Regions from separate parts of the Neobacillus sp. NPDC093182 genome, predicted to be linked through region 3. Evidence: riboswitches for the same ligand, from Rfam matches in the RefSeq annotation. Region 3 holds a riboswitch; each other region holds the start of a gene.
The links. Region 3 has a riboswitch for cobalamin ahead of cobJ (precorrin-3B C(17)-methyltransferase). Riboswitches for the same ligand answer to the same signal wherever they lie in the genome.

Region 1 (5,449 bases), on a different contig from region 3:
AGGAAACAGTTTGTTCTTGCTGTTGGCGGAGTTTTCGTGCAGCTGTGACCATATTTTTTAATGACGCAATGGTTTCATCTTCATGACGTGTTTTTAAACCACAATCTGGATTCACCCAAAACTGTTCTTTTGAAATAATCTCTAAGCTTTCGTTTAATATAGTGTCGATTTCTTCTACACTTGGCACACGGGGGCTGTGTATATCATAAACACCTAAACCGATACCAAGTTCATATGGATTTTGTTTTAGTGATTGAATTAGTTCCCCGTGACTTCTAGACGTTTCGATTGAAATGACATCTGCGTCAAGGGCACGAATTGGCTCTATGAAGTTATTAAACTCACAATAGCACATATGGGTATGAATTTGAGTTTCATTTCTCACACTAGAAGTCGCGAGCTTGAATGCATTCACAGCCCATGATAAATAGTCATTCCAGTCTTCTTTCCTTAGTGGCAAGCCTTCACGTAAAGCTGGTTCATCCACCTGAATTATGGCAATGCCTGCATTTTCTAATGCTTGAATTTCTTCCTTCAACGCTAAGGCAATTTGGTTGGCAACGTGTTCACGAGAAAGATCATCACGAACAAATGACCAATTTAATATTGTGACAGGTCCTGTTAACATCCCTTTCACATACTTCGACGTTAATCGCTGTGCTTCTGCAACTTCCTTCACGGTCATTGGAGATGTCCACTCGACGTCACCATAAATAATCGGCGGTTTCACACAACGTGACCCATATGATACCACCCAGGCTTTTTCTGTAAAAGCAAAACCTTTGAGCTTTTCACCAAAGTACTCTACCATATCGGTTCGCTCAAATTCACCATGCACGAAAACATCAAGGCCAATTTCTTCCTGAATTTGAATCCAGCGTGCGGTTTCACTTTTCAAAAACTCAGCATATTTCAAGTCGGTAATTTCTTTTTTACGCCATGCAGTACGCGTTCTTTTTACTTGATCGGATTGAGGGAAGCTTCCAATCGTTGTGGTTGGAAAATCCGGTAATTGTAAAGCTTCTTTTTGTAAAGATTGACGTTCTTTAAAGGGCATTGGACGTGTAAAATGCTCTGGCTTGACTTGTAATAAAAGCTCCTTCACACGTGGATTTTTCCTTCCCTCATGCTGCTCTAAGGCTTGAATTGCCACTATACTTTGTGACACACTTTTACTTCCAGACCAGTTCTCGTCTGAAACGAAGGATGTTATATGCGTTAACTCGATGATTTTCTCATCGGCAAAGGATAATGCGTTTAGTAATGTCTTGTCCAGAGTCTTTTCAGATTTAGTTGTGACAGGTACATGCTGTAAACTGCAAGAAGATTGAACCCACGCTTCATTTACGCCGCTTAAGGATAAAATAGCTTTGGTCATCATTGCTTTTTCAGCCAAACTTGCCCGCCAAATATCACGCCCATTTATGATACCAATCCCTAATATTTTATCTTGTGGGAAACCGTATTTACGGAGTGAAGCCATATTCTGATCAGCACCATGAATAAAATCAAGCCCAACTCCAGCGACAGGTAATTGTATGAGGTCTTCATACGCTGATAGTCCTTCAAAATAGGTTTGTAACATCAGTTTCGCTGCAGGTACTTCTTCTGCTAATTGTTTATAAATTTGTTGAACTAGTTTGATATCTTCAGGTGCTAGTGAAAGGACTAATGCTGGTTCTTCCACTTGTATCCACTGTGCTCCTGCATCTACAAGTTGTTGGAGTACTTGAACATAAAGAGGTAAGAGTCTTAAAATAAATGATGCTTTTGATATCGAATCGTAGCCTTTAGATAATTGTACAAAAGTATAGGGACCTATAATGGTTGGTTTTGTAATTAGACCTAGTTCAAACTTCGCTTCTAAAAAATAATCTAAAATGTAGTTTTGAGTTAATTTTAGTGGCTTGCCTTCATACTCAGGTACAATGTAGTGGTAGTTTGTATTAAACCATTTTGTCATTTCAGAAGCCACAACATCGTTTGCTCCACGTGCCATTGCGTAATAAGTTGTAAGATTTACCTTTTCACCAGTCCAATTATAACGGGCTGGAATTAAACCGAACATGGTCGCAAGGTCCAGCATACGGTCATAAAAGGTAAAATCTCCAACCGTAAGTATGTCTAATCCTAAGGATTGCTGATGCTTCAAATGATTTAAACGAATGGTCTTCATCTCAAAGATAAACGCTTCCTCTGATTTTTCACCCTTCCAAAAAGATTCCACACAACGTTTCCACTCTCGATTACCACCAATGTAGGGGTACCCAATGGCTGTACTAGCTAATTTCATTTACGATTCCTCCTTTTCATTTACATATATCCAAATACAAAAAAGCCATCTCCAGGAACCGGAAATGGCTATACAATCAAGTTAAAGGTATGTTTAAAAATCTTGCATAAACAATACAACTCATAACTCGTTTGTCGTACAAATGAATGTCACCACCTATTTCCACGTAGGTATCTGGTGTGTACTACAAATTGGCAGGTCTCCTGGCTCATCATCAATGTTCATCACACCTTCCCATCAAAAGACAGTGGTATTTGTGATTCACTCCGAATTACAGTTGCGGGACAGCGACGGATTTGCACCGTTCTTCCCTATTAAGCCAAGCCTCAGCTTGGCACCAATTCTTACACGATATGTAATTGCCAATTAATATAACATATAAAAAATCGTTCGTACACAATTTTCTGAGAATTATTTTTGTTATTGTCAAAGTGAAAATAGTATATTATAGTTGAACATATACAATATTTAGTAGTGAGCAATAAATCAAAACACTAAATATAGAAAATAACCAATATAAATGGTGTCTATATAGACTTAATAGGGAATCTGGTGAGAATCCAGAACTGTACCCGCAACTGTAAGTGCTGACGAAATAATCATATCCACTGTCTACGGACGGGAAGGGATTAGAGTAGGGAGAAGCACAAGTCAGGAGACCTGCCATTTCTATTACGTATTATCTTCTTCGGGAGCTGGGAAGATATAACGAGGGTATACCTACTATTACAGTGAATGAGCCTGTATGATAGATTAATCCACGTTATCAAACCCATCTTCATAGATGGGTTTTTTGTCGTTTCACTCACGAAGTCATTATGAAAAGAAATGAGGAATTTGGTATGGCAGTAAACAGTGTTTATTCAGACAAGGATTCGGTTTTGGCGGCAGTGAAAAAAGCTTCTGAAAAATATAATCTGAACACAAATGAATTAGTTGAAAAGATCGCTAATCTTGAAGACTCTTCCATATATGAACAATCCCTTTTTTATGCATTAAATCAAATTTCAATGAGCGATCCAAACTGGACCTTTCTAGCAGCAAATCTTTATTTACAGGAACTTTATCAAAATGCGTCAAGCAGCAGGGGATACGAGCCGGAAGAAAAATACGGAGGTTTTTACACGCTGATTGCTGAATTAACAAAAATAGGAATCTATTCCGAGGATCTATTACATGACTATTCAAAAGAAGAGATTGATACACTAGGCGCAGTAATTACATCAGAACGGGACAATTTGTTTAATTATATAGGGCTGTTCTTACTAGCAGATCGTTATTTGGCGAAAGATTACGAAGGAAAACTATACGAGTTACCTCAAGAACGGTTTATGGTCATCGCCATGACATTAATGAGAAAAGAACAAAAAGGAAACAGGTTAAACCTTGTAAAAGAAGCATATTGGGCACTTAGCAACTTGTATATGACCGTTGCAACACCAACTCTATCAAATGCCGGAAAAAGCTTTGGGCAGCTCTCTTCCTGTTTTATTGATACAGTGGACGATTCTTTAGATGGAATTTATTTGAACAATTGGGATTTTGCTAGATTAAGTAAAGACGGTGGCGGGCTAGGTGTTTACCTAGGCAAGGTACGTGCCTTAGGTTCAGATATCAAGAAATTTAAAGGTAATTCCTCTGGGGTGGTTCCATGGATTCGGCTTATTAATGATACGGCTGTGAGTGTCGACCAATTGGGCCAAAGGCAGGGAGCAATCGCCGTTTATTTAGATGTATTTCATAAAGATATTATGAATGGCTTTTTAGACTTAAAGACAAATAACGGTGACGAAAGACGAAAGGCTCATGATATTTTTACGGGTGTTTCCATACCTGACTTGTTTATGAAGAAATTAGAAGAAGTAGATGAAAACGGTCGAAGTGTTGGAGAATGGCACACCTTTTGTCCTCATCAAGTAAAACAAATAATGGGGTGGAAGGACCAAGACGGGAATCCCCTGGGCTTGGAAGATTTTTATGACGAGTGTGATGTAAAGTTTTTTACAGAAAAGTATGAAGAAGCAGTAAAACATCCTTTTCTTCCTCGAAAAACTTATCGGGCGATGGATATAATGGCAAGGATTATGATTTCTCAATTAGAAACCGGTACGCCATATATGTTTTATCGGGATGAAGTCAATCGTCAAAATCCAAACAAACATGCAAGAGGATATGGATGTGCGTCGATTTTTTGCAGTAATTTGTGTACAGAGATCACGCAAAATATGTCTGCCACCACGATTGTTAAAGAATATAAGGATGAAGAAGGAAATATTGTCATTGTTCGTAAACCTGGGGACTTTGTTGTCTGCAATCTATCATCTATTAATCTGCCGAAAGCTGTAAAAGGGAATGTACTAGAAAGATTGGTTTCAATCCAAATGAGAATGCTAGACAATGTAATTGATCTTAATACCATTTCAGTGGGACAAGCGGAAGTCACTAATAAGCAATACCGTCCTGTAGGCTTAGGTACGTTTGGCTGGCATCACCTCCTTGCGTTAGAAGGCATCTTTTGGGAGTCTGATGAAGCAGTTGAATATGCAGATCGTTTATATGAGGATATTGCTTACCTTACCATTCGTTCTTCTATGGAATTAGCAAAGGAAAAAGGCAGTTATCCAAAATTTGAAGGTTCAGAATGGCAGTCAGGCCAGTATTTTGAGCGCAAAGGATATAAAACAAATCGTTGGAACCAACTGATGGAAGATATTACAAAGTATGGGGTTCGAAATGGCTGGATGATGGCGATTGCTCCAAACTCATCCACAGCAAAGATTGGCGGTTCAACAGATGGGATTGACCCTTTGTATGCAGTCGAATACGCGGAGGAGAAGAAAAATTTCAAATTTAAAGTAACGGCACCCGATTTGGACCATAACAGTTACAATTTTTATCGACGAACTCGTCATGCGTTGGATCAAACATGGAGTATTAGGCAAAATGCCGCCAGACAGCGCCATATCGACCAATCGATTAGTTTCAATCTCTATGTTCGTCATGATATTAAAGCGGTAGAGTTATTAAATCTTCATAGGGAAGCATGGAGGCAGGGCTTAAAGACGACTTATTACATAAGAAGTACTTCTCAATCGGAGATAGAAGAATGTGAAGCATGTCAAAGTTAGCAGAGAAGAATGGAGGAAGTTTATTTCA
Region 2 (5,449 bases), on a different contig from region 3:
TGAAGATTCTTTGAGATAAAAAACGATTTATACGGCAAATTAGGAGGGAGATGGTTTGAGAAAGGTCGAAGTGTGTTCATACAATGAAAAGTGGGGCTTAATGTTTGCAGAAGAGGCAGAAAAATTGAACTTATTTTTGGAAAAGAAATGGTAGACATTTACCACATTGGCAGTACATCTGTATTTTAGAGAATCTAGCGCTTATCTTTCCACCAGCTAACAATTCCATAGATAATAAACAGTATCAACCCCATCTCAATAGCATGGTCGGCCAAGTTAAGAATTCCACCAGAGCGCGGGATAAAATCTGTTACCTGCCCAAATAAAAGCCGATCAATGCCATTTCCAATTGCTCCTCCGACTAGGAATCCAAAACTACTATCGATGAGAGCTCCCTTCATTTCTCCCGTTCTACGAATATATAAAACAACGATCACGAACAGTACAGCCACAACTCCGAAGAGCCGAGCATAGCCATGAAATAATCCTCCTGCCATCCCGCTATTCTCGATATGTGTAAAATATATTCCCCACAAAGTAAAGTTTTCATGTATGTCGATGAAGATACGAATTAGATATTTAGAAAGCTGGTCCATCACAAGAACAAGAATGGCAATTACATAAAATAGCATTTGTAGTCCTTCCTTCTAGCAATTATTTGCACCTTAATCAACAGTATAATTGAAAGCTATTTTCTTTTCTATTATGTAGCTTTTTACTAGGGCGGGTTACGGAACGCCAAGATTTGTTCTTTGAAAGCCTTGGGAAAATTGTTGAACTTGCAGCTAAAGGTGCCATTAAACCCGTCATTGGGAACATCCAACCCTTACACATGGCCCCGGAGCTGCACCAGCTCATGGAACAGCGCAAAACGACCGGTAAACTAATTCTTTTGCCATGGGAGCAATGAGATACGAAACGAATTAATCTTTTTGATTTATGGAAAATTCAGAAAATAAATTGTATAATCATAATAACATCCACGGTAAATTGACTTAATTGCACTTGTACTTCCTTTGCAGGAAACGAGATATGAGCAAGAGTCAGTAAGGCAATCAATGAGGAACATCATTGTTTGTTTTGCTGGCTCCTTTTTTGTACATCGAGTAGTTAAGATGGAGAGATAGCGTGAAGGGAGCATTAGGTAAATGTAAATGTAAAATAAAATGTATTTATTGAGGGAGGGAATTTATATGATGAACTTTGAATTAACAGATGAGCAGCAAAGTGTAAAGGAAATGGTGAGAAAATTTGTCGATAAGGAAATCATTCCAAATATTCAGGAGTGGGATCGCCAAGGCCATTTTGAACCGGCGATTTTGAAAAAATTAGCGGATTTGCAAGTAATGGGTGTCTGTATCCCTGAAGAGTATGGCGGGGCAGGCATGGATTATAATACACTGGCCATTGTATGTGAAGAATTAGAACGGGGAGATACTGCCTATCGGACAGCCGTTTCTGTTCATACAGGGCTAAACAGTATGACAATATTGCAATGGGGAACGGAGGAACAAAAACAAAAGTATTTAGTCCCTCAAGCACAGGGACGTAAAATTGGTGCCTTCGGATTAACAGAACCGAATGCTGGATCTGACGTTGCAGCGATGAATACGACAGCTGCTAGAAATGGGGATTACTATATTCTTAATGGCTCCAAAACATGGATTTCTCTTTGTGATGTTGCTGACCATTTCTTAATTTTTGCCAAGACAAATCATGATAGTGGGCATAAAGGAATTACTGCCTTTATTGTTGAACGCAGTTTTGCAGGAGTAGAAACGAAGGCTATTAAGGGAAAGCTGGGTATTCGCGCTGGAAATACCGGTGAAGTATTCTTAACGGATGTAAAGGTTCCTGTTGAGAACAGATTAGGGGAAGAAGGAGAAGGGTTTAAAATTGCTATGGCTGCCCTAGATAACGGCCGTTTTACAGTAGCTGCAGGAGCAGTAGGTTTAATAGAAGCCAGCCTTGAAGCAAGCCTTAAGTATTGCCATGAACGGAAAACATTTGGCAAAGAGATTGGAAAACACCAGCTTGTACAGCAAATGATCGCAAAAATGAGCGCAAATCTTGAAATTTCCAGATTGTTGGTTTTTAAAGCTGGCTGGTTAAAAAATCAGGGTAAACGAAATACAAAAGAGACGTCACTTGCTAAATGGATTTCATGTAATGCTGCATTTGAGGCTGCCAATGATGCCGTTCAAATCCATGGGGCATATGGTTATTCCGATGAATACCCAGTTGAGCGCTTTTTGCGGAACTCTAAAGCACCAGTGATCTATGAAGGCACTAGAGAAATTCATACGATTATGCAAGGGGAATATGCTTTAGGTTATAGAGAAGATAAACCGCTTCGCAAACAATTGCCTTCATGGCCATTTGAACATGTTTCCGTCAGCAATTAAAATGGAAATAAATGAGATAAAGAAAAAATAGAAATAGTTTACAAAGGTGGAACACTCTACTATAATTGCCTTTATAACAAAAAAATGAATACTAGACAAATAGGTTTCTTAAATGATCTGAATAGGATTATTTGAGACTAAGAGGGAAGTTGGTGTAAATCCAACACGGTCCCGCCACTGTAAGCGAGAAGGAAGGTTATATTTATCCACTGTGTTTTTTACATGGGAAGGGATAACCAACCAGTGATTCGCAAGTCAGGAGACCTGCCTATTATGTTTTTTAAGCTTCCTCGAGGAAAGGAATGTTTAAAGTGCAGGTAATCCTATGTAAATATTTTTATTTATTATGACGATTGCAAGTTATCATGCTGTCCAAAAGACAATGTATTATAAAACTGCCTTTACTCTACGCTTTCCTCTGGAACAGCGTTTTTTTGTGTTCAAAAATAGAAGGAGGAAAAAAGTGATGAAAGAGATTGTAAAAAAGTGGGGACTATTCAGTGTTGTTCTTCTGTTAAGCATGGGTATTATTGTAGGCTGTGGTACACAGGAACAGAACACTCAAGATAAAGCAGTTGCTACCCAAAACGACAAGACAAATGAAGGGGAGAAGGATGATGGAGTTCAGTTTCCTGTAACCATTACCGACGATGCGAATCGAAAGGTAACGATTGATGAGGAACCTGAAACAATTGTTTCGATTCAGACTAGTAATACAGAAATAGCGTTTGCACTTGGGTTAGGCGATAAAGTCATTGGCGTATCAGATTATGATAACTATCCACCAGAAGTGGAAGAAATTGAAAAGGTTGGTGCACAGGATATCAAATCAGAGCTTGTTCTCACATTACTTCCAGATATAGCGCTCGTTACAGATTATCATTATAAAACACATCCAGAAACCTTAAAACAGTTTGAAGAAGCTGGTATTGACGTGGTTGTTGTTGGAAGTGCTGTATCCTTTGAGGACGTATATAGCAACATTGAAATGATTGGTACTGCTACTGGAAGTAAGACCGAATCAGAAGAAATTATTTCTGATATGAAAGAACGATTTCAAGCAATCAAAGACAAAGCAGCGGCTATCAAGGATAAAAAGAAAGTTTGGGTAGAAGTTTCACCTGCTCCAGATATTTTTACGACAGGACAAAATACATTTATGCATGAAATGCTTGAGACCATTCAAGCCACTAATGCCGCAGAAGATCAAGAGGGCTGGGTAAAGATGACGGAAGAAGAAATTGTCAAATTAAACCCTGATGTGATTATTACCACCTATGGATACTATGTAGATAATCCAACTGATGGGGTTTTGAATCGTGAAGGATGGTCAGAAGTGCCAGCTGTAAAAAATAAAAACGTTTTTGACGTTGATAGCGATACGGTTACAAGACCCGGTCCTCGTTTAATTGAAGGAGTCGAGACACTTGCGGAACTTATCTATCCGGAAATATTTAAGCAGTAAAATAGTTTGGTTGTATTTGATAAGCGGAGGGCTTTTACTTGGTACGAGCCTTCTTGGCTTATTTTATAGTAGTGTAATAATCCCAATTCCTACTATTTTACATATTATACTAGATAAAACGATTAATATGGGTTGGCTTGATGAAGTAGCAAAAAATGAAGAAATGATCATTTGGAATATCCGTCTGCCAAGAGTTCTTCTTGCCTTTTGTGTAGGGGCAGCCCTTTCATTAGCTGGTGCAGCTTTTCAAGGGCTTTTACGCAACCCACTAGCAGACCCATACACCATTGGGGTATCTTCAGGAGCCTCACTTGGGGCTGTTCTCGTTTTGTTTTTTCAAGTAACAATTTTTGGTTTAGGAAATTTTACGCTTCCGGTCGTTTCGATTTTTAGTGGATTAATTGCTTTACTTGTCGTATTCGGACTCGTTCGATTGAGTAGTAAAAGTTTAGCAATTGAAACGATTATTTTAGCAGGAATCATTGTTAGTGCCTTTATTAGTGCGCTTGTATCTCTTCTTATTTCATTGGGAGATCGAGACGCGATGACTCAAATTATTTACTGGTTATATGGCAGTGTTGGAATGAGAGGGTGGAGTTATGTTCAACTAATCATCCCCTTTATGATAATCGGTTCCATTGTGTTGTTTTACTTCTATCGTGAATTAAATGCCCTAGCACTAGGAGAGGATGCAGCAGATCATATTGGAGTAGATGTTAAAAAAGGAAAGACATTTGTTCTAATTGGTGCATCGTTATTAACCGGTGCAGCAGTAGCTGTTTCAGGGTCGATTGGCTTTGTTGGACTTGTTATTCCACACTTAATCCGACTTGTTACGGGACCGAATCATCGCCATGTCCTTCCGCTTTCCTTGATAATGGGTGGAGCTTTTCTTATACTAGCTGATTTAATGGCTAGAACCATGATTGCACCTAAAGAGCTGCCAATTGGCGTGATTACTGCCTTAATTGGTGCACCTGTATTTGCCCTTTTATTGATTAGAGAAAGACTTGGAAGGGGGACGAATAAATGATTAACGTTCAAAACTTGGTCGGTGGATATACCCATTCCCCCATTATTAAAGGTCTAGATTTAGAAATTAAAAAAGGAGAGTTTTTTGCTCTTCTCGGGCCAAATGGGAGTGGGAAAACAACCCTTTTTAAACTCATAACAGGGCAGTTGCCGATTATTAGCGGGAAAGTTTCCATATGTGGTAAAGAAATTTCATCTCTCTCAAAACTGGAAAAAGCAAAAAAAATGGCGGTTTTAACACAGGAAGTTCAAGTATCCTTCGATTATACCGTTGAAGAAATCATTAGTCTTGGACGCTATCCTCATCAAAAGGGGATCTTTAAGCAACTTTCGAAAGAAGACCGGAAAGTCATTGAGGAGGTTATGGAAATAACCCAAATAGGCGACCTTCGGAAAACTCAATTTCGTCTGATTAGTGGTGGTGAAAAACAAAGAGTCTTATTGGCCAAAGCTTTAGCTCAGGAGCCTGAGATCTTACTTTTAGATGAGCCTACCAATCATCTAGATATTAAACATACCTTTCAAATGTTGAATCTATTAAAAGAAC
Region 3 (5,449 bases):
AAGATCATGCTTCGGCCTAACTCAAAATCTGCTGAAGCGTGAATTACCCGCCGAACCACTAGCCATTGCTCATCAGTAAATGAATGTTCGCCCATTTCCTCTTTAATAATGGCGAAACTGTGATCATAAATCTTGTCTGGATCTACCGTTACGGGAATAAATTTTGTATTAAAGTTCATGTTTGCCAAGAATAATACCTCCTAATAGTTGAGTTACTTCTTCAAAAGAAGTACAAAAATTTTCATATTCAATCGCTGGTCGTTTGATTAAAATAACAGGAATCCCTAGTTGCAGAGCAGCTGTCATTTTTTCATCTACAGATCCCACTTTGCCGCTTTCTTTTGTAATCATTAGAGTCACATTGTATTGCTCACAAAGTGCTTTATTTAATGATTCCGAAAATGGGCCCTGGATCGCAATAATGTCCTTTTGTTTAATACCTAACCTATCGCACTTTTCCATGTTCCCTATATTTGGAAGCATTCTGCAAATAAGCCGGATTTCATCACGCATTAAATATTTCGTAAATATTTCTAACGTTTTGCTGCCTGTTGTCAGCATGATCGTTCCTTTATGAGATTGAGCTAATTTGGCTGCCTCTTCATAGCTGTCAACCTCTGTAATGAATGGAGAAATAAACTGTTCTTCTGGCCTTTCATAACGAATATAAGGAATATCACATGCTTTTGCTGCTGCCATTGCCGTTTTCGACGCTTCTTCCGCATATGGATGGCTGGCATCGATGACACAGGTCATCTTTTGCTTCTGAATAAGCGCGATCATGTCATCTACTGATAACCGACCCACTTGATAAGGAATATGGTGGGCTTTTAAACTTTCGGCTGCAGATTCTGTGACTACTGTTGCTAATAAAGGATAGCCTTGATTTTGCAATTGAATGGCTAGTGCTCTCGCATCACTTGTGCCTGCTAAAAATAAAATCATGTGTTCCTCCTAATCTCCACATGGTGCCGGCTCGACTTCAATTTTGGAGCTCATATCTTGATAGTTAAAATACTGAATTCTTTTCACCCTTTTAAAATATTTAAAAAGGCGTTCATTTGGATGGGCATTTTGTTTGTACTCTTCAATAATTTTCGTTAATAACGGCAGCAGTTGATCTGGTTCAATTCCTTCTGCTACTGGCTGTGCAGCATGGGCTGTACGGCCAACCGGCTTTGCGCCAATAAATAAATCAAATTTTTTCTTGCGGTAAACGATCCCAATATCATCGAATACTGCCCGATAACAGGCCATACCGCAGCCGTTGAAACCAATATGTAATTCTTTTGGAAGCTTTAAGCCCCCCAATTTTGCTCCTATTTCTTCTGCATATGGAATTGATTCTGCTTTTTCACCGTTGCAAAAATCACAAGCTTTAACATTTAAAACATCGCCCACAGGCATGACGATTAAATGATTTTGTTCAAGCTTTTCAACAATCGATTCAGGCTGATCTGTTGGAATCTTTAGTAAAAAACGATGATCCGGTGTATATTCCATGGTGCCTGTCTCGCCAATGGTTTCTGCTAATACGCGCATTTGCTCAGGCGTAATAAATTTATTGGCAACACCAGGTGAAACAGCAAATTCAAATATATCTTCGATTGGCTGCTGAACAAAATGCGGATAGTCTATTTCCGATTTAGTCACCATGGATAAAGCCTTTATGGCCAAATCTAATGAGCTGGCTTCTTGTTTTATTCTTTCAATTTGCTCATAACCAGCTTGTGCTTCCCCTGTTTCTTGATTTAATGCCCATGGTTCAGCTTCCTTTTTTAAACGCTGATGCGGTTTTAAGCTTTGCTTCTCTTCCCCTAACGTATATTTACGCTGATAACCTCGAGGGGTAATGATTTTATTGTCATAAAAGAAAGTAGAAGAATTCCCGATCATAACCGTTGTCAGCATTCCGATATCATGTTCAAGCATTTCAGCCAGTGTTGTCAGCACTACATTTTGATTTTCACGATAGGCACTTTTCACAAGTCCCACCGGTGTTTCAGGAGAACGATATTTTAATAGAATATTTTGTGCCTCTACAATTTGGCGTGTCCGTCGACCGCTTTTCGGATTATATAAAGCTATAACGAAATCCGCCATCGCAGCTGCTTCAATGCGCTTTTCTATTACGGTCCAAGGCGTTAAATGATCACTTAGACTTATCGTGCAGGAATCATGCATGACAGGCGCACCCAATAAACTTGCACAAGAATTAATGGCTGAAACACCTGGAACAATTTCTACCTCAATTCCTTCTTTTTCAGTCCAGCCCTTCTCAATCAGCACTTCATACACTAATCCAGCCATACCATAAACGCCTGAATCTCCGCTGGAAATCACTGAGACAATATGACCTGCTTCAGCTTTCTTTACTGCATCCTGTGCACGTGACACTTCTTCAGTCATACCCGTACTGACGATGGACTTTGCTGTTACAAAAGGTTCAATTAGCTCCACATATGTTTTATAGCCAATAATACAATCACTTTGCTGCAATGCCACTACAGCTCGATTTGTAATATGCTCACGATCACCGGGACCGAAGCCAACAACAAAAATTTTTCCCTTTTTCATAGGCTTACCTCCAAATAAAAAATGCCTGTACTCCTTTTAAAAGGAATACAGGCATGTGAAATCGCAGTATAAAAAAAGCATACTGAAATACAAAAACAATTGGAATAATTGTCCCGCCTATACTTCTCCCTCCGAAAAGCAAGTGTCGTTTAAATAAGCAGGTTTCCTGACTTAAGCTTCTTTTTACTCTTACACCTTCCCGATTTCTCAGTGGCATTGTAATTTCATCAGCTCTTACAGTAGCGGGGGCTGTACTAGACTTTCACTAGTTTCCCTTTTACCTCACAAATGTGAGCACTTATTTAAAGTATTATTAAATTTTTTATAACTATATCATATAATCTCGAATGTTAACAAACTATTTGTTTGAAAATTTAATAAAAGCACCTTCTTAGGTTGAAATGGTGCTTTCAAAAAATTATGCACAATAAACTGAGGTCACTCGTCAGAATTCCACCTTAAACTTGAATGCTGGTCCCATTAAAACATGATTCCATCATTTCAAACAGTTCTGCTTTCGACCTCGGATACTTTTTATTGGATAAGTTCATTCTTTGAAATTTTTCAAACACTTCCATAATCCAAGGTTTTTGTAAATGGCTTGTTTCGAGTATTTCTCTTTTACTAAAAACCTCAACCGGTGTTCCTTGAGCTAGCAAATGCCCATTGTTTAAGATGATAACCTCATCTGCCCACTCATAAGCAAGATTTACATTATGTGTAGACAATAGAATCGTCCGGTTTCGATGATGAATCTTTTCCAATAGATTCAACATTCTTTTTGAATAGTAAGGATCGAGCCCAGCTGTTGGTTCATCTAATACCATTAATTCAGGATCGATGGCAACAATTCCAGCAATTGCTACCCTTTTTTTCTGTCCGATACTTAAAAAGTGAGGGGGTTTATCTTTAAGCGATTCCGTTTCTGTTAGTGTGATGACTTCCTTTACACACCTCTCAACTTCTTCGGTGGGTAAATTTAAATTTTTTGGACCGAACTTAATATCTTCATAGACAGTAGATGAAAAAAGTTGGGTTTCAGAGTTTTGGAACACAATACCGACTTGCTGCCTTAATTGCTGAATCTCTTTCCGTTTATAGGTCAACTTCTTTCCATTGTATAAAATGCTGCCACTTGTTGGCTTTAATATTCCGTTCATAAGAAGAAATAGTGTCGATTTCCCAGCGCCATTGTTCCCTAATAAGGCTATTTTCTTCCCTTTTTCAATGGAAAGATTTATCTGATTCAATGCCATTGTTCCATCAGCATATTGATAAGAAACATGTTCAAACGTTAATATTTGTTCACTCACTCTACATACTTCCTTTTCATTGTTCTTTCATGATTTTGTCATAGTTTCTATCAAGAAAAGTGTTACAAACGAAATAAAAATAATGACAAAATGCCCTCGCTTATAGCCCAATGATAAATCCACATCATACAAATGTTCATCTCCACCTCGACTATCAATTGTGATTTGAAGCTCTTTTGCTGCGTGCATCGATTTTATGAAAAGGCTGACAATAAGCTGTGCTACGCTGGAAAACCAGCTTCTATAATTTTGATAGCCAAGCCTGCTAGATTGTGCAATATAAATTTCATTCATCTTTTCCAATAAAACAAAGATAAATCGATACGTAATCCCGATTAATTCTACAAAAACGGTGGGTAGTTTTACTTTTTTTAATATCCACATTAATTGATTAAGAGGAGTTGATAAAACAAGAAAATATAAACAGCTCACACTTGCTAATATAGTTGTAGCTAGTTCGTATGATTGTTGGATACTATTTGAGCTAATATAGATTTGCCATGAACCTATTTTAGCCATCCAAAGCACCTCAAGATCTTCTTGATAATTAGGTGCAATGGAAAATAGTATGGCAACCAAGCTTGTCATTAAGAATATAAAAGGGACGAAAAGAAGTTTCAAATATGCAATAAACGGGATTTTCGCCTTGAATAGCACCAAAATACTCATGACAGTAAAGGTAAAACAAGCCACCGAAATATTTTTTGAAAGAATTGTAAAAAAGAGAAAGATCAGCGCAAGGATGACCTTCTCAACGGGATGAACATCTTTTAATCCGCTGATATAAGCATAATCATCAATTTTTATCATAGTTTTCACTTCATTCTGCTATTGTTTGGATGAAGAATACTTTTTTCTAGCTTTTCCATATCCAATTACATAGCCGATGATGATGGCTCCGAGAGCCGCTTGTAACGAGAATAGTAAACTTTCAATCTCTCCACTTGGTGGTTCCCATATGGCATTAAACCAAGGCTCATAGTCAGGTGCTACTTCGGTAATCACTTCCTCCGCTTGCCCATCTGCCCCACCAAATTCAGCATTTTTTAAAAAAATCAAAGGAATAATTGCTAATAGAATCACGAATAAAAATAATACTCCATTTCTCATGTTACCTTGCCTCCTTCAGTGTAGGTAATTGATTTAATTCTGTCATATTATATTTTTGGAGTAAGTTCATCACAATAACCGTAAGTAAGCCTTCACTAATCGCTAAAGGTACTTGTGTAAAAGCAAAGATACTAGCAAACTTTACAAATGAAGCCACGAATCCACCTATCTCAGCAGGGAAAGCTAAAGCTAATTGAACCGATGTCACTAAATATGTCCCCAAATCCCCTAACATTGCAGCTAAAAAGACTGAAACGGCGACGGATACATTCATTTTTCTTCCACACTTGTATATTCCGTAAGAAAGGAAAGGTCCAACGACAGCCATTGAAAATGCATTCGCGCCTAAAGTAGTAATTCCACCATGTGCTAACAATAGTGATTGAAATAAAAGGACTATTGTTCCTAAAACACTCATCGCCGTTGGACCAAATAAAATTGACCCCAAT

Region 1: it holds a riboswitch for cobalamin, as region 3 does, so the genes downstream of both, ACIQAA_RS25565 (ribonucleoside-diphosphate reductase subunit alpha) here and cobJ (precorrin-3B C(17)-methyltransferase) in region 3, are expected to answer to the same signal.
Region 2: it holds a riboswitch for cobalamin, as region 3 does, so the genes downstream of both, ACIQAA_RS27005 (ABC transporter substrate-binding protein) here and cobJ (precorrin-3B C(17)-methyltransferase) in region 3, are expected to answer to the same signal.

What each region holds. Positions count from the first base shown of each region.
Region 1 covers NZ_JBIVOI010000017.1:9,436-14,884, reverse strand. Annotated here, with positions in the region: gene metE (5-methyltetrahydropteroyltriglutamate--homocysteine S-methyltransferase) at 1-2,293, opposite strand, end outside; cobalamin riboswitch at 2,470-2,650, opposite strand; cobalamin riboswitch at 2,798-2,975, shown strand; gene ACIQAA_RS25565 (ribonucleoside-diphosphate reductase subunit alpha) at 3,112-5,421, shown strand; gene ACIQAA_RS25560 (ribonucleotide-diphosphate reductase subunit beta) at 5,449-5,449, shown strand, end outside.
Region 2 covers NZ_JBIVOI010000019.1:49,897-55,345, reverse strand. Annotated here, with positions in the region: gene ACIQAA_RS27025 (GNAT family N-acetyltransferase) at 1-14, shown strand, start outside; gene ACIQAA_RS27020 (signal peptidase II) at 195-632, opposite strand; gene ACIQAA_RS27015 (zinc-binding dehydrogenase) at 746-910, shown strand; gene ACIQAA_RS27010 (acyl-CoA dehydrogenase family protein) at 1,197-2,405, shown strand; cobalamin riboswitch at 2,491-2,691, shown strand; gene ACIQAA_RS27005 (ABC transporter substrate-binding protein) at 2,872-3,870, shown strand; gene ACIQAA_RS27000 (FecCD family ABC transporter permease) at 3,833-4,903, shown strand; gene ACIQAA_RS26995 (ATP-binding cassette domain-containing protein) at 4,900-5,449, shown strand, end outside.
Region 3 covers NZ_JBIVOI010000020.1:79,272-84,720, forward strand. Annotated here, with positions in the region: gene ACIQAA_RS27725 (precorrin-8X methylmutase) at 1-179, opposite strand, end outside; gene cobK (precorrin-6A reductase) at 169-945, opposite strand; gene cobJ (precorrin-3B C(17)-methyltransferase) at 955-2,577, opposite strand; cobalamin riboswitch at 2,717-2,894, opposite strand; gene ACIQAA_RS27740 (energy-coupling factor ABC transporter ATP-binding protein) at 3,036-3,890, opposite strand; gene cbiQ (cobalt ECF transporter T component CbiQ) at 3,918-4,700, opposite strand; gene ACIQAA_RS27750 (energy-coupling factor ABC transporter substrate-binding protein) at 4,719-5,000, opposite strand; gene ACIQAA_RS27755 (energy-coupling factor ABC transporter permease) at 5,002-5,449, opposite strand, start outside.